Regions from separate parts of the Streptomyces sp. NPDC059499 genome, predicted to be linked through region 2. Evidence: riboswitches for the same ligand, from Rfam matches in the RefSeq annotation. Region 2 holds a riboswitch; each other region holds the start of a gene.
What was found. Region 2 has a riboswitch for cobalamin ahead of ACFW9O_RS17275 (prenyltransferase/squalene oxidase repeat-containing protein). Riboswitches for the same ligand answer to the same signal wherever they lie in the genome.

Region 1 (6,338 bases), on a different contig from region 2:
AGTTGCGCATCCCGGTCCTCGCGACCCGGGCACGCAGCGCGTCCCAGCGCTCCGGCCAGTTCAGCTCGGTGTCGTAGTGGTCGGGGTGCAGCACACCGCGGGCGGCGCGCGTCTCGGACCAGGCAGGCAGCGGGCCCGAACGCTCCGCGAGGTCGCACGACGCCTCGTACGCGGCCAGCATGATCCGCTCGGAGATCCGCGTCGAGAGCGCGCGGGCCTCGGGCGAGTCGAAGGGCAGCCGCAACTGGAAGAAGACGTCCTGCAGGCCCATCGCACCCAGGCCCACCGGACGCCAGCGGGCGTTGGAGCGGCCTGCCTGCTCGGTCGGGTAGAAGTTGATGTCCACCACGCGGTCGAGGAAGGTCACGGCGGTACGGACCGTGGCGTCCAGCCGCTCCCAGTCCATCTCCCCGCCGACGACGAACGCGCCGAGGTTGACCGAACCCAGGTTGCAGACGGCCGTCTCGCCGTCGTCGGTGACCTCGAGGATCTCCGTGCACAGGTTCGACGAGTGCACGACCCTGCCCGGTTCGGCGGTCTGGTTCGCGGTGCGGTTGGAGGCGTCCTTGAACGTCATCCAGCCCTGACCGGTCTGGGCGAGCGTCCGCATCATCCGGCCGTACAGCTCACGGGCGGGCATCGTCCTGCGGGCCAGGCCCTTGGCCTCCGCCGCACGGTAGGCGGCATCGAACTCGTCGCCCCACAGGTCGACCAGCTCGGGGGTGTCGGCCGGGGAGAACAGCGACCACTCGGTGTCCGCGTCGACGCGGCGCATGAACTCGTCGGGGATCCAGTGCGCCAGATTCAGGTTGTGCGTGCGGCGCTGGTCCTCACCCGTGTTGTCGCGCAGCTCAAGGAACTCCTCGATGTCCGCGTGCCAGGTCTCCAGGTAGACGGCGGCGGCGCCCTTGCGGCGGCCCCCCTGGTTGACCGCGGCGACCGAGGCGTCGAGCGTCTTCAGGAACGGCACGATGCCGTTGGAGTGCCCGTTGGTGCCACGGATCAGCGAACCCCGGGCGCGGATACGGGAGTACGAGAGGCCGATTCCCCCGGCGTGCTTGGACAGCCGCGCCACCTGGTGGTAGCGGTCGTAGATCGAGTCGAGCTCGTCCAGCGGGGAGTCCAGCAGATAGCAGGAGGACATCTGCGGGTGCCGGGTACCGGAGTTGAACAGGGTGGGCGAGGAGGGCAGGTAGTCGAGCCGGCTCATCAGCCCGTACAGCGAGGCGACTTCGTCCAGGGCACGCTCGGAGGTGTCCTCGGCGAGGCCGGCGGCCACCCGGAGCATGAAGTGCTGCGGGGTCTCGATGACCTGGCGGGTGAGCGGATGGCGCAGCAGGTAGCGGCTGAACAGCGTCCGCAGCCCGAAGTAGCCGAAACGGTCGTCGGCGCCGTCGGCGAGAGCCTGCCCGACCAGCGCGTCGAGGGCGTCCGCGTGCAGCGTGACGAACTCCGCCGTACGGTCCGCGATCAGGCCCTCACGGTGGCCGACGGCGACCGAGGCGGAGAAGGAGACGGCGCCCTGGCCGGCGGCCTCGTCCGCGATGGTGCGGGTGAGGAGCCGTGCGGCGAGCCGGGAGTAGGCGGGGTCCTCGGAAATCAGGCCCGCGGCGGCCTCGGTGGCCAGCGAGCGCAGCTCGGCCTCGTCCGACCGGGCGTTGCGGCCGCGCAGCGCGGCGGCGGCGACCCGTCCGGGGTCGGTGTCGGGCAGATCGACGGTGAGGTCGGTCAGGGTCCGCAGCAGTGCGGTCCCGGGCCCGTCGGGCATGGCATGCGCGGACTCGGCTGAATCGACCGCTGAAACCGGATCGGCTGGCGCGATGGTCACTGGGACTACCCCTCGCTCGGCTCGGGGCCGGCGGGAGCGGGGGCAGCCGGGCAGGGCGGTACCCGGGAAAGGGGCAGCACTGCGCACGGCGTCCACCGGCCCTCCGCGAGGCCCGGACGTCAGGCGTCCGGTTCGGTCGAGCCGGACGCGCTGTCAGCAGGTCTTCGGACTTCCGGGTGCGCAGAAGCGCACCAATCACACCGTTGCGGGACAGTTCCGGATTCGCACCGGATTCCCCTGCGGAGACAGCGAGCATGAGCATACATGTGGGGGGCGTCGGACATGGCAGCCCCCACATGTTGTGTCGCGCTCGGTCAGAGCTCCAGGCGGAATGTCATCAGCGAGATGTGCTCGACGGGCTTCCAGTCCCGTTCCGGGGTCCGTACGAAGCCGAGGCGCCGGTAGATCCGATGGGCGCCCAGCATGGCCTGCTGCGTCGACAGCACGAGACCGGAGACGCCCTCCGTGGCCCGTGCCCGGTCGATACAGGCGCGTACGAGCGCCTCGCCCGCCCCGCGTCCACGGGCTTCGCGGGAGACGGCCAGCATCCGGAACTCGGCCTCGTCCACCCCGGCGATGTCCGCCCACGCGCTGCCGGGCGCCGCGTAGGTCACACCGCCGAGCAGCGTGCCCTCACCGTCCACCGCGACAAGTACCTCCGCCTCGGCGGCCCGGCGGCCGACCGCGCGCAGTTCCGCCAGATAGGGGTCGTCGGCGCCGAAGTCCAGCAACTCGTCGGCGAGGTACGCCTCGGCGGTGATGCCGGCCAGTGCCTCGTGTTCCTGGAGGCCGACGGGCCTGATAACGATGTCCATGGGCGGGAGTCTGCCGCAGGCGGAGGCGAGGGTCGAACTCCTTTGCACCGGCCCGGAACGCAGTGGGCCGCCGCGCCCCTTGGGGACGCGGCGGCCCGCTCCGGAACCTGCTCCCGAAAGGCGGGGTCAGTGACTGCCGTCCGCGGCCTCCACGGTGGGAGCGCCGCCCTGGGCACCCACGGTGGGAGCGCCGCCCGGGGCACCCACCGTGGCCGGCGGGAGCACCTTCTGGACGCCCGGGTCGCCCGCGTCCGCCGTGTAGTCGGACGGGGAGGTCTCGTCGATCCCGGCCGGTGCCTTCAGCGCGTTCAGGACGAAGGTCAGGACGACCACCACGACGACGTTCAGTACGAACGCGGTCAGACCGATGTAGCCGATCTCGCCGATGCCGGGAATCTCCTTCGAGGACCCGCCGAAGTGCTTCTGGGTCGGGCTGGCGACGCCGTACGCGGCGACCGTGCCGTAGATCATGCCGACCGCCCAGCCCGCGATCAGGGCCCAGCGGTGGAACCACCGGGTGAACAGGCCGCCCACCAGGGCCGGCATCGTCTGGAGGATCCAGATCCCGCCGAGCAGCTGGAAGTTGATCGCGACCGTCTTGTCCATGGTGAGGACGAAGGCGAGCGCACCGACCTTCACCAGGAGCGAGACCAGCTTGGAGACCTTGGTCTCCTGGGCCGGGGTCGCATCGGGTTTGATGAAGTCCTTGTAGATGTTGCGGGTGAAGAGGTTCGCCGCGGCGATCGACATGATCGCCGCGGGCACCAGCGCACCGATGCCGATCGCGGCGAAGGCCACACCGGCGAACCAGTCGGGGAACATGTTCTCGAACAGCTGCGGAATGGCCAGCTGGCCGTTGTCCACCTTCACTCCGGCGGCGATCGCCATGAAACCGAGCAGGGCCAGCAGGCCGAGCATCAGCGAATACAGCGGCAGGATCGTGGTGTTGCGCCGGATCACGTCACGGCTGCGGCTGGAGAGCGTCGCCGTGATGGAGTGCGGGTACATGAAGAGCGCCAGCGCCGAGCCCAGGGCCAGCGTGGCATAACCCCATTGACCCATCTCGCCGGGCACGAGAGCACCGCGTGGCTTGCCCGTTGCCTCGTTCGTCTGCGAGAAGGCTTCGCCCGCCTTGGCGAAGATGTCGTCGAATCCGCCGAGTTTGATGGGGATGTAGATGATGGCGACCGCGATGACCAGATAGATCAGGCCGTCCTTGACGAACGCGATCAGTGCGGGCGCGCGCAGTCCCGAGGAGTAGGTGTACGCGGCGAGTACGGCGAACGCGATCAGCAGCGGCAGGTCCTTGATGAACCAGTGCGTGGTCTCGCCGCCGCCGACGCCCATGACGTCCAGCACGGCCTGGATGCCGACGAGCTGGAGGGCGATGTACGGCATCGTGGCGAGGATGCCGGTGACGGCGACCGCCAGCGACAGCCCCTTCGAGCCGAAGCGTCCGCGGACGAAGTCCGAGGTGGTCACGTAGCCGTGCTTGTGCGAGACGGACCAGAGCCGCGGCAGGAACGTGAAGATCAGTGGGTAGACGAGGATGGTGTACGGGACGGCGAAGAAGCCGGCCGCGCCCGCCGCGTAGATCGCCGCAGGGACCGCGACGAAGGTGTACGCCGTGTAGAGGTCACCGCCGAGCAGGAACCAGGTGACCCAGGTGCCGAACGACCGTCCGCCCAGGCCCCATTCGTCGAGACTCGCCTCGTTCTCGGCCTTGCGCCAGCGCGAGGCCATGAATCCGATGACCGTGACGGCCAGGAAGAAGAAAATGAATACGGCGAGTGCGACGCCGTTCACGCCGTCCTTCATGCTGACGCACCTCCCTTGCGGGAGCGCTGGTCACGCTGCCACAGCTTGTACGCGACCATCGTGAGAGCGGTCGAGACGAACACCCAGAGCATCTGATACCAGTAGAAGAACGGGATGCCGATAAAGGTCGGATCGACCTTCGCATATGAGCCCACCCAGAGCATCGCCACGAACGGCGCGATAAGACAAAGGGCGATAATCACCCTTGTGGGTGTCACTGTTGGTCGTTTCGCGTCTGTATCTTCCGGCATGTGGCGACTCCGTCCCCTCGCTGATCACCGATTGCAATGCGCACGAAATCTAGGCGAGGGTTCCGGCCACCGTCACCCCCCGTCCGCATTGCGGTCCTGCAACGGTCCGGCGTCGCCCGAAATGACTGATCCCCCTGCGCCTGCAGGGGGATCAGTCATATTTTCCGCATTACGGGCTGTTCTCAGTCGGTGGGCCGCTTCAGACGGGCCACGAACTTGTAGCGGTCGCCGCGGTACACCGAGCGGACCCACTCCACCGGCTCGCCGTGTCCGTCGATCGAATGCCGGGACAGCATGAGCATCGGCAGGCCGACGTCCGTACCGAGCAGCCCTGCCTCGCGCGGGGTGGCGAGCGAGGTCTCGATCGTCTCCTCGGCCTCCGCGAGCCGGACGTCGTACACCTCCGCCAGTGCGGTGTAGAGAGAGGTGTACTTCACCAGTGAACGGCGCAGCGCGGGAAAGCGCTTGGCCGAGAGGTGGGTGGTCTCGATGGCCATGGGCTCGCCGCTCGCGAGCCGGAGCCGTTCGATGCGCAGCACCCGTCCGCCCGCCGTGATGTCGAGCAGCCCGGCGAGCGTGTCGTCCGCTGTGACGTAACCGATGTCCAGCAGTTGGGACGTGGGCTCCAGGCCCTGGGCGCGCATGTCCTCGGTGTACGAGGTGAGCTGCAGCGCCTGGGACACCTTCGGCTTCGCGACGAACGTGCCCTTGCCCTGGATGCGTTCCAGCCGGCCCTCCACGACCAGTTCCTGGAGGGCCTGGCGCACGGTGGTGCGCGAGGTGTCGAACTCGGCCGCCAGGGTCCGTTCGGGCGGCACCGGCGTGCCCGGCGGCAAGGTGTCGGTCATGTCGAGGAGATGGCGCTTGAGCCGGTAGTACTTCGGGACGCGCGCCGTTCGCGCACCCGCGCCGGTCTCGCTCGTACTGCTGCCCCCGTCGGCACCCATGGCCCGCCTTCCCGCCTGCTGCGTTGCTGCCGTCACCGGCTCCTCCGTCTGTCGCGGCTCACATGGTGGCACGGTCCGGTCACGGGTCGTCGCCCTCCCTTAGATGTCGGTCCTATAACGGACGCGAGTGCACTTCTTATACACCCTTGACACCCCTAAAGGTCTAGGCCAAGCTCCCGGTACTGGTCTAAACCATTAAAGACCAGGTCCCAGACCCACAGGCAGTACTGGTCGTACATTTCCGCGGTGGGCGGGGGGTTGCTGGTATCCCTGAGGAGGGTGTGGCATGAAGCGCAAGCTCATAGCGGCAGTAGGCGTCGCAGCGATGATGACCGGTATCGCGGCGTGTGGTGGGGACAGTGGCGACAACGCTTCGAAGGAACCCAAGGACCGTACCGAGAGCCTGACGGTCTGGCTCATGGTCGACGCGCAGAGCACCTGGCCGGAGCTGGTCAAGGATGTCAACGCGCAGTTCAAGGCGAAGTATCCCAAGGTCAAGGTCAACGTCCAGTACCAGCAGTGGGCCGACAAGGCCAAGAAGCTCGACACCGCTCTCGGTGGCGACAAGTTCCCGGATGTCGTCGAGCTCGGCAACACCGAGACGATGCAGTACATCCTGAACGGCGCACTGGCCGAGATCGACCCCAAGAAGTACGACAACTCGGACACCTGGATCAAG
Region 2 (6,338 bases):
GCGCGGGCCCCGGCCGAGCAGCCGGCCGAACAGCCCCTGGGGCGCGGCGGCGGGAGCGGGGAGGGGGGCGACGACGGGGGGCGGGGAGGCGGGCCCGGACGGCAGCCGCACCTGCGCCAGCCGCTCCCGGAGCTCCGCGCCCCGGCGCCGGGCGTCGCGCACCGACAGCGGCAGCGGCTCCCAGCCCACCAGCTGCCCGAGGGCCACCACCGGCGGGCGTACGGGTGAGACGGCCATGATGTCCGCGGGCGCGCCGATGACCGGGGCAGCGCCGGGCGAGGGCAGCAGGACGATCCGGTCGGCGTACTGCACCACCCGCTCCAGCCGGTGCTCCGCCATCAGCACCGTCGTCCCCAGGTCGTGCACCAGACGCTGGAGCACCGCCAGGACCTCCTCGGCCGCCGCCGGGTCCAGTGCGGACGTCGGCTCGTCGAGGACCAGGACCTTGGGGTGCGGAGTGAGGACCGAGCCGATCGCGACGCGCTGCTGCTGGCCCCCGGAGAGCGTGGCGATGGGCCGGTCGCGCAGTTCCGCCAGACCCAGCAGGTCCAGCGTCTCCTCGACCCGCCGCCGCATCACATCGGGGGCGAGGCCCAGCGACTCCATGCCGTACGCCAGCTCGTCCTCGACCGTGTCCGTGACGAAGTGGGCGAGCGGGTCCTGGCCCACCGTGCCGACGAGATCGGCGAGTTCACGTGGCTTGTGGGTACGGGTGTCACGGCCGTCGACCGTGACCCGGCCCCTCAGCACACCGCCGGTGAAATGCGGCACGAGACCCGATACGGCACCCAGCAGAGTCGACTTGCCGACTCCGGACGGGCCGACGAGCAGGGCCAGCTCACCCTCGGGGACGGTGAGGTCGACGCCCGAGAGCGTGGGACGGTCCGTGCCCTCGTACTGCACCGACACCTGTTCGAACCGGATCACGGCTGCTCCTTGGACGTGCGGGAGTTCGGCGGCGGGACGGGCGCCACCACGGCGGGCAACAGCCCGACCAGTACCGCCGCAGCGGGCCACAGCGGCAGCACGGGAGCGGTCAGCGGTACGACACCGGGGCGCAACGCCGCCGGATCCACGCTTCCCGCCCGGATCATCGCCGCCGCGACCACCGCACCCGAGCCCGCGACCAGCCAGGCCCGTACACCCCACCGGTCCGGGCGGTAGCGGGTACGGACCGAGCGGCGCCCGCCGAGCCTGAGCCCCGCCAAGGCCGCGACCAGCCCGGCCAGCAGCAGGGGCAGCCCGTACACCGCGCCCTGCACGGCCAGCAGCCCGTACGTTCCCGCGCACACGCCCAGCAGCCCGCCGAGCGTGAGCACGTTCGTGGTGAGCCGGACGGCGGGCGGGACCTGGGCCGTGCGCCCGTACCCCCGCGCGTCCATCGACGCCGCCACGGCCACCGAACGCTCCAGCGCGCCCTCCAGCACCGGCAGCCCGATCTGGAGCACCGCCCCGACCCCGCCCGTCGCACGCCCCCGCAGCCTCCGGGCGGTCCTCAGCCGCACCACATCGGCGACCATGTTCGGCGCGAAGGTCATCGCCACGACGACGGCGACTCCCACCTCGTACAGCGCGCCCGGCAGCGACTTCAGGAGCCGGGCCGGATTGGCCAGCGAGTTCGCCGCCCCCACACAGATCAGCAGGGTGGCCAGCTTCGCCCCGTCGTACAACGCGAAGACCAGCTGCTCCGCGGTGACCCGGCCGCCGATCCTGACCCCCTGCGCCCAGTCGGGCAGCGGAGCCTCGGGCAGCGTGAACACCGTGTGCGTCCCGGGGATCGGCGATCCGAGGAACACGGAGAAGACCAGCCGCACACCGACGACGAACAGCCCCAGCTTGATGAACGCACCGTAGGAGCGGGCCCACGGCGCATCCGTCCGGCGGGCCGCCACCACATAGCCCGCCACTCCCACCAGCAGCCCGAGCAGCAGCGGATTGGTCGTACGGGACGCGGCCGTGGCGAGGCCGAGCGCCCACAGCCACCAGGCCCCGGCCGGCAGCGCGTTGCTGCGGGTGGCCCGGGGCGCGAGCAGCGCACGGTGGAGCCGGGCCGTGCCGGTGGGACGGGTCATCGCCGGCGTCGGGCCTGCAGCACCGCGGCGACACCGAGGAGGAGGACCGCGCCGACCCCGGCCAGCACACCGGCCGACGGGCCGCCGCCGGAGGAGCCGGAGGCGTCGTCCGTGGCGGACGCCGTGGCAGGACCGCCGGAGTCCGAGGCGTCGGTGTCCGAGGCGCCGGAGTCCTCACCGACCTGCTCACCGCAGCCCGACGCGGGATAGTCCGAGATCGCACAGAGCATCGCGGAACTGTCGTACCGCAGCGGCTTGGCCACCGAGGCGAGCGCGTCGGCGGTGGTCGCGTCCGGCTCCACCCGGGCACACGCGGTACGCAGCGCGGGCGGCTTCTCGCCGTCCGGGGCGTCCGCGGCCGTGCCCGGGTCGATGACCAGCGCGATCCGCTTGCTGCCGTCCTTCGCGGGGGTCCCCGCACAGATCGCACCGAAGTCCGGGGCCCGGCGCGGCTGCGCCGAATCCTGGGAGTCCTCGCTCACCGAGAACCGGAAACCCTGCACCGCGCCGTCGTCCGGCCGGACCAGGGACGGGCCCTGCGTGGCGTACGACCAGTTCTTCCCGCCGTCGCCCTCCCAGAACGACCAGTAGCGGTAACCGGCCGCCTGCGCGCTGCCCGCGCCCAGCACGGTCAGCAGAGCGCCGACGAGGAGGAGAAGCGCCGCGGTGACCGGCGTGCGCCTCACAGGCCCTGGTTCTTCCGGCGTCCGCTGAGCAGGAAGCCGATGCCCGCACCGAAGGCGAGACCGATGCCGACGAGCCACCAGACACCCAGTCCGCCGTCGTCGCTGCTCGTGTCCTTCTGCTGCTGTGCCGACGCGGTCGGTGAGGGCACGGCGGTGGCGGCCGGCTTGGGGCCCGACGCGTTGAGCTGCTTGACGAGGTCCACGCCGCCGAAGTCACGGGCGTCCGCGCCCGTCGCGTGTGCGGCGAGCACCAGCTGGGCGGTGGCGGCGGGGCCGCCCTCCTTGGCCCATGCCCGAGAGTTCTTCTGCAGATAGGTGACCGCTCCGGCCGCCTTGTCCTTGTGACCGGACGCGGCCAGGGCGACGACCGCGTCGGCGGTGTTGCCGAAGTCCGGCTGCGGCGCGGAGTCCTCGGCACCCGGCATCGGGGGGAGGTCCAGATGGCCCGACTCCGCGAGCGCGCCCGAGAGGTAGTAGGCGCCGTTCTGCGCGGACTGTTCGGCCGTGAGGCCGGTGCCCTTGTGGCAGACGGGGGCCTTCACCGCGTTGGAGTTGCCGGCGGCCAGGCCCTTGCCCATCGAGCCGAGCACCGCTGCCGCCGTGGCGTCCGCGTTGGCGGTGAGCTTGCCGTCCTTGTCCGGCTGGTACGCGAACGCGCCGCCGCCCTCGCCGCCGCACGGCAGGGCGAACGTCTGCAGCGCCGTGTACGGCGTCTTCCCCGAATCGGTCGTGATGTCGGCCAGCGGCACACCCGCGCGGGCCAGCGCGCCGATCACGACGGCGGTGGAGTTGGCGTCGCTCGGGCTGCCCGGGTTGTACCCCCAGCCGCCGTCCTCGTTCTGTACGGACTTGAGGAAGCCGACGCCCTTGTCCACGACCTCGCGGTGCACGGCGAGTTCGACCATGGCCTGGACCGCGGCCGCGGTCGCGTTGGTGTCCGCCACCGTCTTCGCGTCGCAGGACCCGGACGCGGCGCGGTACGAGGCGAAGGCGCCGTCGGCGCACTGCTGGCCCACCAGCCAGTCCACCGACTCCGTGGCGGGCGTGACCAGTTCGATCTTCTGGGCGAGGAAGGCCAGCGACTGTCGCCACACACCGTCGTACGTGGGGTCCTTCGTCCCGTACAGCCCGGCCGGCAGATCCGCCGACGGGGAAGGACTCGGTGCGGCGACCGCTGCGGGGGCGGCTGCGGAACAGAGCACGGCGGTGATCGCGAGTGCTGCCGCGCGGCGGCGTACGGTCATGGCGGGCTGGGCCTCTCCTGCGAGGACCGGGCACAGGCACACGGATGCACCGGGCTCCGGCCCCGTATACCTCGACGGTGCCGGCCACCGGGGTTCCGGTGGCGCGAGCCGGTCACGCTCACGGACGGGGCATTCCGGCTCACCGCCCCCGAGGGCGGATGACGGTTGCGGGTCAGCGCCGGATTCGCACCGGCTTCCCCCCGTACGGGCATGATGACGACCCGCTCACTCTACCGGGGTACCCCGGCGCCTCTGTGTGCGGACGGCTCCGCACGCGGCGGACCTGCCGCAGGGCGACGGAGGAAAGGCCTTCCCAGCAGGTCAGAGCGCATGCGAAACTCCCGGCGGGGATCGCACGGGCACCCGCCCGTGGGGAGGAACGACCGGGGCGGGAAGCACCTGTGCGTACAAGAAGAACGGTGGCCGTGGCGGCCGCGGTGAGCGCGTTCATGACTATGGCCGCAGGCTGCGGTCTCGTCGGCGGGAGCGAGGGTGCGCCGAAGGCGTCACCCTCGCCCGTCGCACCGTTCACCAAGCAGACGGTGGGCGACGAGATAGCGGCCCTCGCCGACGCGGCGGGGCTCCCGCCCGGTGACACCTCCACGGCCGGCATGCCCGAGGGGGCCTGGCGGGACTGCGTGGCCCCCTGGATGGGGGACGCGCCCGCGGCGGACGCGGCCCGCGCCTTCGAGGCCACGGTCAGGGCGCTGCGCGGCCAGGACTGGGAGATCGTCTCCAGCCACGAGGAGCAGGACGTCACCTTCCGCACCCTCGCCAAGCGGGGGTGGAAGGTGTTCGCCCGGCACTACGCGATGGAGGGCTTCGGCACGGAGCAGATCGTGTCGCTCACAGCCGTCGAGGACGGCTGCGAGCTGCCCGGGGCGATCCGCGGCGACTACGAGGACCCGGCCTGACAACCGGAGTCAGCGATCACGAAGTGGCCGACCGGTGACTCCCTGAGTGTGTGGGTGACGAACACGTTGTACAGCCCCATGTTCTGCGCGGAGCCGTTCGCGTACACGTAACCGCCCGAGGTGTACGCCCGCCCCGCCGTCACATGCGCGTAGTTCGTCGCGGTGAAGCACCGGGCGGGGGCCGGGCCTCCCGAGGTGGTCGCGGTCACCGCCGACGTGACGGCTCCGGCGGTGCCCGAGGAGTCGGCCGCCGCCACGGTGTAGCGGTAGGAGACCCCGGCGGACAGACCGGTGTCCGTGAAGGACGCCGACGCGGGCGAGCCCACCGCGGCGCCGTCGCGGTACACCTTGTACGAGGCCGCTCCCGCGACCGCGTTCCACGACAGCGACGCGGTGCTGTCGGTGACCCCGGTGACCTTCAGCCCGGCGGGGGCGGGCAGCCCGTCCCCACCGCCGGGGGTGCCCTTGTCCAGGCCCCAGAACACACCCGTGTAGTACGTGGAGCAGATGGTGTTCAGGAAGTACGCGGCCGTCGACCCGCACTGATCGGCACCCGAGCCCGGGCTCACCGGCAGACCGTGCCCCATGCCGGACACGGAGAACATCTCCACGGCCGGCTGCCCGGAGGCGTCGTCGTAGGTGGTCTGCGTGGTGTTGCCGGGCAGGCTCCGGGTGCTGGACGGGGTCTGCCCGATGCCCCAGACATTTGTCCACTGGTCGCGCAGTGCGGTGGCGTTGGCCGGGTAGACCGTGTAGTCGGAGGTGCCCTGCCAGATCGCGACCCGGGGCCACGGTCCGGTGTGGCCGGGGTAGGAGTTGCGGACCTTGTCGCCCCACTGGGCGGGTGTCAGCTTCTGCGGCCCGGTCTGGCAGCCGGACGCGGCGGCCTGGCTGGTCGCGCACTGCGCGGGCAGCCCGGAGGCCACGGAACCGCCCGCGAACACGTCCGGGTACGCGGCGAGCAGATCCGCCGTCATGCCGCCGCCCGCGGAGAGCCCCGTGACGTACACCCGGCGGCCGTCGGAGCCGTACGTCTGCTTCGCGTACTCGACCATCTGCACGATGGACGCGGCCTCGCCCCGGCCCCGGGTGCTCTCCGCCTGGTCGAACCAGCCGAAGCAGGACAGCGCGTTGTTCGCCGACGTCGTCTGCGGGAAGACGACGTCGAAGCCCCAGGCGTCGGCGAACTTCGGCCAGCCCGAGTTGGTGTAGTACGCGTTGGCCGTCTGGGTGCAGCCGTGCAGGGCGACGACCAGCGGCGCTCCGGCCGCCAGGTTGTCCGGGGTGTACGCGAACATCTGCAGATTGCCGGGGTTCGTACCGAAGCCGGTGACCTGTGTCAGACCGGCCGCGGCCGCGGCCGGCGGGGCGGTCACGGCCGTACCGAGGGTCGCGGCGAGAAGGCCGAGGACTGCGGTGGAG
Region 3 (6,338 bases), on a different contig from region 2:
GTCGAGTCGCCGATGTACGCCTCGGGGGCGGTGCCCTTCAGCGCGCGTACGGTCGCGACCATGCCGCCGTGGTACTGGAAGTAGTCGTCCGAGTCCGCGATGTCGTGCTCGCGCGTGTCGGTGTTCTTCGCGGCGACCGCGATCCGCTTGTACGCGGTCTCCATCTCGTCCCGGGCCGGGCGCCCGTCGAGCTCACGGCCGTAGGCGTAGCCGCCCCACACCGTGTAGACCTCGGCGAGGTCGGCGTCGGTGCGCCAGTCGCGGGAGTCGATGAGCTGCAGCAGCCCGGCACCGTACGTCCCCGGCCGGGAGCCGAAGATGCGGGTGGTGGCACGCCGCTCGTCGCCGTGTTCGGCCAGGTCGGCCTGGGTGTGGGCGCGTACGAAGTTCCGCTCGGCGGGCTCGTCGAGGGAGGCCGCCAGGCGTACCGCGTCGTCCAGCAGGCCGATGGTGTGCGGGAAGGCGTCGCGGAAGAAGCCGGAGATGCGCAGCGTGACGTCGATACGGGGGCGGCCCAGCTCCTCGTACGGGATCGGCTCCAGGCCCGTGACGCGGCGCGAGGCGTCGTCCCAGACCGGGCGGACGCCGAGCAGGGCGAAGGCCTCGGCGATGTCGTCGCCCGCGGTGCGCATCGCGCTCGTGCCCCACAGGGACAGGCCGACGGAGGTGGGCCATTCGCCGTTGTCGGCGCGGTAGCGCTCCAGGAGCGAGTCCGCGAGGGCCTGGCCGGTCTCCCAGGCGAGGCGGGACGGGACGGCCTTCGGGTCGACGGAGTAGAAGTTCCGGCCGGTCGGCAGGACGTTCACCAGACCGCGGAGCGGGGAACCGGACGGGCCCGCGGGGACGAACCCGCCGTTCAGCGCGTGGACGGTGTGGTCGAGCTCGTCGGTCGTGGCGGCGAGACGCGGCACGACCTCCTTGGCGGCGAAGTCGAGGATGTCGGCGACGGCGGACGGCTGTCCGGCGGCCACGTCGGCCACGGCGGCCGGATCCCAGTCCGCGTCCTCCATCGCCTGGACGAGAGCGCGGGCCTGCTCCTCGATCTCGTCGGCGGCGGTGCGCGTGGCCGCGGACTCGTCGAGGCCGAGCGCCTCGCGCAGACCGGGCAGCGACGTCGTACCGCCCCAGATCTGGCGGGCGCGCAGGACGGCGAGGACGAGGTTGACGCGGTCCTTGCCGGCCGGGGCACCGCCCAGGACGTGCAGCCCGTCGCGGATCTGGACGTCCTTGATCTCACAGAGCCAGCCGTCGAGATGCATGATGAACTCGTCGAAGCCCTCGTCCTCGGGCCGGTCCTGCAGACCCAGGTCGTGATCGAGCTTCGCGGCCTGGATCAGTGTCCAGATCTGGGCGCGGACGGCCGGGAGCTTCGCCGGGTCCATCGCGGCGATCTGCGCGTGCTCGTCCAGGAGCTGTTCGAGGCGGGCGATGTCGCCGTAGCTGTCGGCGCGTGCCATCGGCGGTACGAGGTGGTCGACCAGGGTGGCGTGCACGCGGCGCTTGGCCTGGGTGCCCTCGCCCGGGTCGTTCACCAGGAACGGGTAGACGAGCGGCAGATCTCCCAGTGCGGCGTCGGGGCCGCAGGCGGCGGACAGGCCGGCGTTCTTGCCGGGCAGCCACTCCAGGTTGCCGTGCTTGCCGAGGTGGATCATCGCGTCGGCGCCGAAACCGTTGTCGTCCGCGGACGCGGCGATCCAGCGGTAGGCGGCCAGGTAGTGGTGCGAGGGCGGCAGATCGGGGTCGTGGTAGATCGCGATCGGGTTCTCGCCGAAGCCGCGCGGAGGCTGGATGAGGATCAGCAGATTGCCGCGGCGCAGGGCGGCGAGCACGATGTCGCCCTCGGGGTTGCGGGACCGGTCGAGGAACATCTCGCCGGGGGCCGGGCCCCAGTGCCGCTCGACGGCCTCGCGGAGTTCGGCGGGCAGCGTGGCGAACCAGCGGCGGTAGTCGGCGGCGGGGATCCGGACCGGGTTGCGGGCCAGCTGCTCCTCGGTGAGCCACTCCTGGTCGTGGCCGCCGGCCTCGATCAGCGCGTAGATCAGCTCGTCGCCGTCGCCGGAGACCAGACCCGGGATCTCCTCCTCGGGCCCGAAGTCGTAGCCCTCGGCCCGGAGCCTGCGCAGCAGGGCGACGGCGCTCGCGGGGGTGTCGAGGCCGACGGCGTTGCCGATGCGGGAGTGCTTGGTCGGGTACGCGGACAGGACGAGGGCGATCCGCTTCTCGGCGGCCGGGATGTGGCGGAGCCGGGCGTGCCGTACGGCGATTCCGGCGACCCGTGCCGCACGCTCGGCGTCGGCGACGTACGCGGGCAGGCCGTCCTCGTCGATCTCCTTGAAGGAGAACGGCACCGTGATCAGGCGGCCGTCGAACTCCGGCACCGCGATCTGGGTGGCGGCGTCGAGCGGGGAGACGCCCTCGTCGTTCTCCTCCCAGGCGGCGCGGGGGCTGGTGAGGCAGAGCGCCTGGAGCACCGGGACGTCGAGGCCGGTGAGGGCGCCCGCGTCCCAGGACTCGTCGTCGCCGCCCGCGGACGCGGTGGCCGGCTTGGTGCCGCCCGCGGCGAGGACGGTGGTCACGATGGCGTCGGCGGCACGGAGTTCGTCGATGAGTTCGGGCTCGGGCGTACGGAGCGAGGCGACGTACAGCGGGAGGGCGCGGGATCCCGCGTCCTCGACGGCGGTGCAGAGCGCTTCGATGAACGCCGTGTTCCCGCTCATGTGGTGGGCGCGGTAGTACAACACCGCCACGGTGGGCCCGGTGATGCCCTCACGGGCCGTCCGCTCCAGCGGGCCCCAGGCGGGGGCGGGGGCGGGCGGCTCGAAGCCGTGGCCGGTGAGCAGCACGGTGTCGGACAGGAACCGGGCCAGCTGCTCCAGGTTGGCGGGGCCGCCGTGCGCGAGATAGGCGTGCGCCTCGGCGGCGATGCCGATGGGGACGGTGGACGCGGCCATCAGCTGGGCGTCGGGGGCCTGTTCGCCGGTCAGCACGACGACGGGACGACCGGTCGCCAGCACCTGGTCGAGGCCGTCCTGCCAGGCCCGTACGCCGCCGAGGAGGCGCACGACGACGAGGTCCGTGCCGTCCAGCAGCTCCGGGAGTTCGTCGAGGGAGAGCCGGGAGGGGTTGGCGTAGCGGTAGTTGACCGGGCCCGCGGATGCGCGGGCGCTGAGCAGGTCGGTGTCGGACGTCGACAGGAGCAGGATCATGCGGCGTCAGCCCTTCCTCGGGGTGTCCACGCCCCGGGCGGTGTCGGACGGCAGGAGTTCCTGACTCGCCCGGTCGTGGACCGGGCTCACAGTGGCGGGACCGCGCCGGAATCTCACCGGGCTTCCTCCCATGTCGCCGTCTGGCGATGGCGGGCCGAACGGACCGCCGCTAGGCATAGTAGGCGCCGGGTGGCCGGGCGTGACGGGATGCCCCTGGACGGGACTTGTCCCGGTGGCACGACGGGCCGGTTCTCGCCCTGCGGCGGCCGGGACCGGGCAACGAACCCGGCACGGCCCCGGACCGGTCGCGGTTCCGGGTCCGGCCGGTGGGTGTCCTACAGGTCACAGTCACCGTAGGGCTGTGCCGCGGTCACGGTCGGTATGCTCGCCGCCATGCCCCCATCCGCCCTCCCGCCCCGGTCTCCGGGCGGTGATGCCTGCCCCGGAACGCTGCGTCTGCACCGGGCGGACGACGGTGCGCTGGCGCGGGTCCGGCTGCCCGGTGGAGTGCTGACCGTTGCTCGGGCGAACGCTCTCGGGGAGGCCGCGGTGCGGCTGGGCGACGGTGAGTTGCATCTCACCTCGCGCGGCAATGTGCAGCTGCGCGGGCTCGCCCCGGACTGCGGTGCGGAGTTGGCCGGACTGCTGGTCAGCGCCGGGCTGCTGCCCTCCGAACGCCACGAGCGGATACGCAACGTCGTCGCTTCCCCCCTCGCGGGGCTCGACGGCCTCGGGGCCGCCGAAGTCGGAGTGTGGCTGGCCGGACTTGACCGTCTGCTGTGCGGAAGCGACCGTGCGACCGCGCTCTCCGGCCGCTTCCTGTTCGCACTCGATGACGGCCGCGGTGATGTGGATGCCCTCGGCGCCGACCTCACCCTGCTGGCCCGTGACGACGGCGACGCGATGCTGCGTGTCGGGGACACCGACACCGTCCTGCGTATCCCGGCCTCCCAAGGGCCCCGCGCCGCGCTCCTGGCCGCCGAAGCCTTTCTGGACGCCGCCCCGGACACCGGTGCCTGGCGGGTCAAGGACCTGCCGTGCGGCGCCGCCGCACTGGCCGACGACGTCGTACGGCGGTTGAGGCGAACCGGTACCGCCGTGTCGGAGGACCGCCATCCCCGCCCCCACGCATCCCTCCCGCCTGCCCTCGGCGCCGTACGCGGCGGCCGCCGCGATGTCGCGCTGTCCGTCGGCGTACCGCTGGGGCGCCTGGACCCGGACCGGTGGCGGCTCCTGTCGAGCGCCGGCGAACTGCGGCTCACCCCGTGGCGCGGCGTCGTCGTCACCGGCGTCGCACCGGATCACGCGGACGAGCTGCTCGCCGCCCTCGCGGAGGCCGGTCTGATCACCGGGCCCGGCTCGCCGTGGGCCGGGGTCGGGGCGTGCATCGGACGGCCCGGCTGCGCGAAGTCGCTGGCCGACGTGCGGGCCGAAGCGGGGGCCGCCGTCGGACCCGCGGGACGGCTGCCTGTGTACTGGTCCGGGTGCGAACGCCGCTGCGGCCATCCGCACGGGGAGTGGATCGACGTGGTCGCCACCCCGGACGGACACCGGATCTCCCATGTGACGGGGGACCGGTCGGACGCCACGGCAACGGTCCGGGACAACCCTGCCGCGCTGGCCGCCGCCGTGGCAGCGGCGCGAGGCTCTCGCACCTGACCGCGCATCACCTGTTCACCTGTGTCCGGCCGCAGGCCACAAACCCGATGAAGAAAGCGACAGCACTGTGCATCAGTACGAGAAGGACGGACCGGCGATCTACCGCCAGTCCTTCGCCACCATCCGCGCGGAGGCGGATCTGGCAGGGCTGCCCGCCGACGTGAGCCAGGTCGCCGTCCGCATGATCCATGCCTGCGGCATGGTCGACCTCGTACGCGATCTCGCCTTCTCGCCGGATGCCGTGGCCGGCGCCCGCGCGGCGCTGCGGTCCGGTGCGCCCATCCTGTGCGACGTGGCCATGGTCGCCAGCGGTGTCACCCGAAAGCGGCTGCCGGCGGACAACGACGTGGTGTGCACCCTGTCCGACCCGGCCGTCCCGGAACTGGCCGCGAAGCTCGGCACCACCCGCAGCGCCGCCGCACTGGAACTGTGGCGCGACCGCATGGAAGGGGCTGTCGTCGCCGTCGGCAACGCGCCCACCGCCCTCTTCCGGCTCCTGGAGATGATCGAGGAGGGCGCCCCGCGCCCCGCCGCCGTCATCGGTGTCCCGGTCGGCTTCATCGGCGCCGCCGAGTCCAAGGACGCGCTGGCCGCCCATCCGTCCCGCCTCGAGCACCTGATCGTGCGCGGCCGTCGCGGCGGCAGCGCCATGGCCGCGGCGGCCATCAACGCGATCGCCAGCGAGGAAGAGTGAGCGTGAGCGAGCACAAGAAGACCGGACGGCTGTACGGGGTCGGGCTCGGGCCCGGCGACCCGTCCCTGATGACCCTGCGCGCCGTGCAGGTCATCGCCGAGGCCGATGTCGTGGCGTACCACTCCGCCCGGCACGGCCGGTCCATCGCCCGTTCCATCGCGGCGCAGCACATCCGCGCCGACCACATCGAAGAGGCGCTGGTCTACCCCGTCACGACGGAGACCACCGACCACCCGGGCGGCTACCGGGGCGCGCTGGACGAGTTCTACACCGAGGCGGCGGCCCGCCTCGCGGTCCATCTCGACGCGGGGCGCACCGTCGCCGTGCTCGCCGAGGGCGACCCGCTGTTCTACGGCTCGTACCAGCACATGCACAAGCGGCTCGCGGACCGTTACGCCACCGAGGTCATCCCGGGCGTCACCTCGGTCAGCGCCGCCGCCGCCCGTCTCGGCACCCCGCTCGTCGAGGGCGAGGAGGTGCTGACGATCCTGCCGGGCACGCTGCCGGAGGAGGAGCTGACGGCACGTCTGGCGGCCACCGACTCGGCGGTGGTGATGAAACTGGGCCGCACGTTCCCTGCCGTGCGCCGTGCGTTCGAGGCGTCCGGGCGGCTCGCCGAGGCCCGTTACGTCGAGCGCGCCACCATGGCCGGGGAGCGCACCGGCGATCTGGCGGACACCGACGCGGACTCGGTGCCGTACTTCGCGGTCGCGGTGCTGCCGAGCCGGATCGACGCACCCCGCCCCGAACGGGCCGCCGGCTCCGGCGAGGTCGTCGTG

Region 1: it holds a riboswitch for cobalamin, as region 2 does, so the genes downstream of both, ACFW9O_RS24720 (ribonucleoside-diphosphate reductase subunit alpha) here and ACFW9O_RS17275 (prenyltransferase/squalene oxidase repeat-containing protein) in region 2, are expected to answer to the same signal.
Region 3: it holds a riboswitch for cobalamin, as region 2 does, so the genes downstream of both, cobN (cobaltochelatase subunit CobN) here and ACFW9O_RS17275 (prenyltransferase/squalene oxidase repeat-containing protein) in region 2, are expected to answer to the same signal.

What each region holds. Positions count from the first base shown of each region.
Region 1 covers NZ_JBHYTT010000011.1:187,672-194,009, forward strand. Annotated here, with positions in the region: gene ACFW9O_RS24720 (ribonucleoside-diphosphate reductase subunit alpha) at 1-1,828, opposite strand, end outside; cobalamin riboswitch at 1,966-2,097, opposite strand; gene ACFW9O_RS24725 (GNAT family N-acetyltransferase) at 2,143-2,643, opposite strand; gene mctP (monocarboxylate uptake permease MctP) at 2,770-4,461, opposite strand; gene ACFW9O_RS24735 (DUF3311 domain-containing protein) at 4,458-4,712, opposite strand; gene ACFW9O_RS24740 (GntR family transcriptional regulator) at 4,895-5,659, opposite strand; gene ACFW9O_RS24745 (sugar ABC transporter substrate-binding protein) at 5,946-6,338, shown strand, end outside.
Region 2 covers NZ_JBHYTT010000006.1:290,878-297,215, reverse strand. Annotated here, with positions in the region: gene ACFW9O_RS17290 (ABC transporter ATP-binding protein) at 1-927, opposite strand, end outside; gene ACFW9O_RS17285 (energy-coupling factor transporter transmembrane component T) at 924-2,072, opposite strand; gene ACFW9O_RS17280 (SCO2322 family protein) at 2,069-2,758, opposite strand; gene ACFW9O_RS17275 (prenyltransferase/squalene oxidase repeat-containing protein) at 2,755-4,002, opposite strand; cobalamin riboswitch at 4,108-4,242, opposite strand; gene ACFW9O_RS17270 (hypothetical protein) at 4,404-4,916, shown strand; gene ACFW9O_RS17265 (PHB depolymerase family esterase) at 4,898-6,338, opposite strand, start outside.
Region 3 covers NZ_JBHYTT010000002.1:644,987-651,324, reverse strand. Annotated here, with positions in the region: gene cobN (cobaltochelatase subunit CobN) at 1-3,206, opposite strand, end outside; cobalamin riboswitch at 3,238-3,389, opposite strand; gene ACFW9O_RS08355 (cobalamin biosynthesis protein CobG) at 3,588-4,865, shown strand; gene ACFW9O_RS08350 (precorrin-8X methylmutase) at 4,933-5,559, shown strand; gene cobJ (precorrin-3B C(17)-methyltransferase) at 5,556-6,338, shown strand, end outside.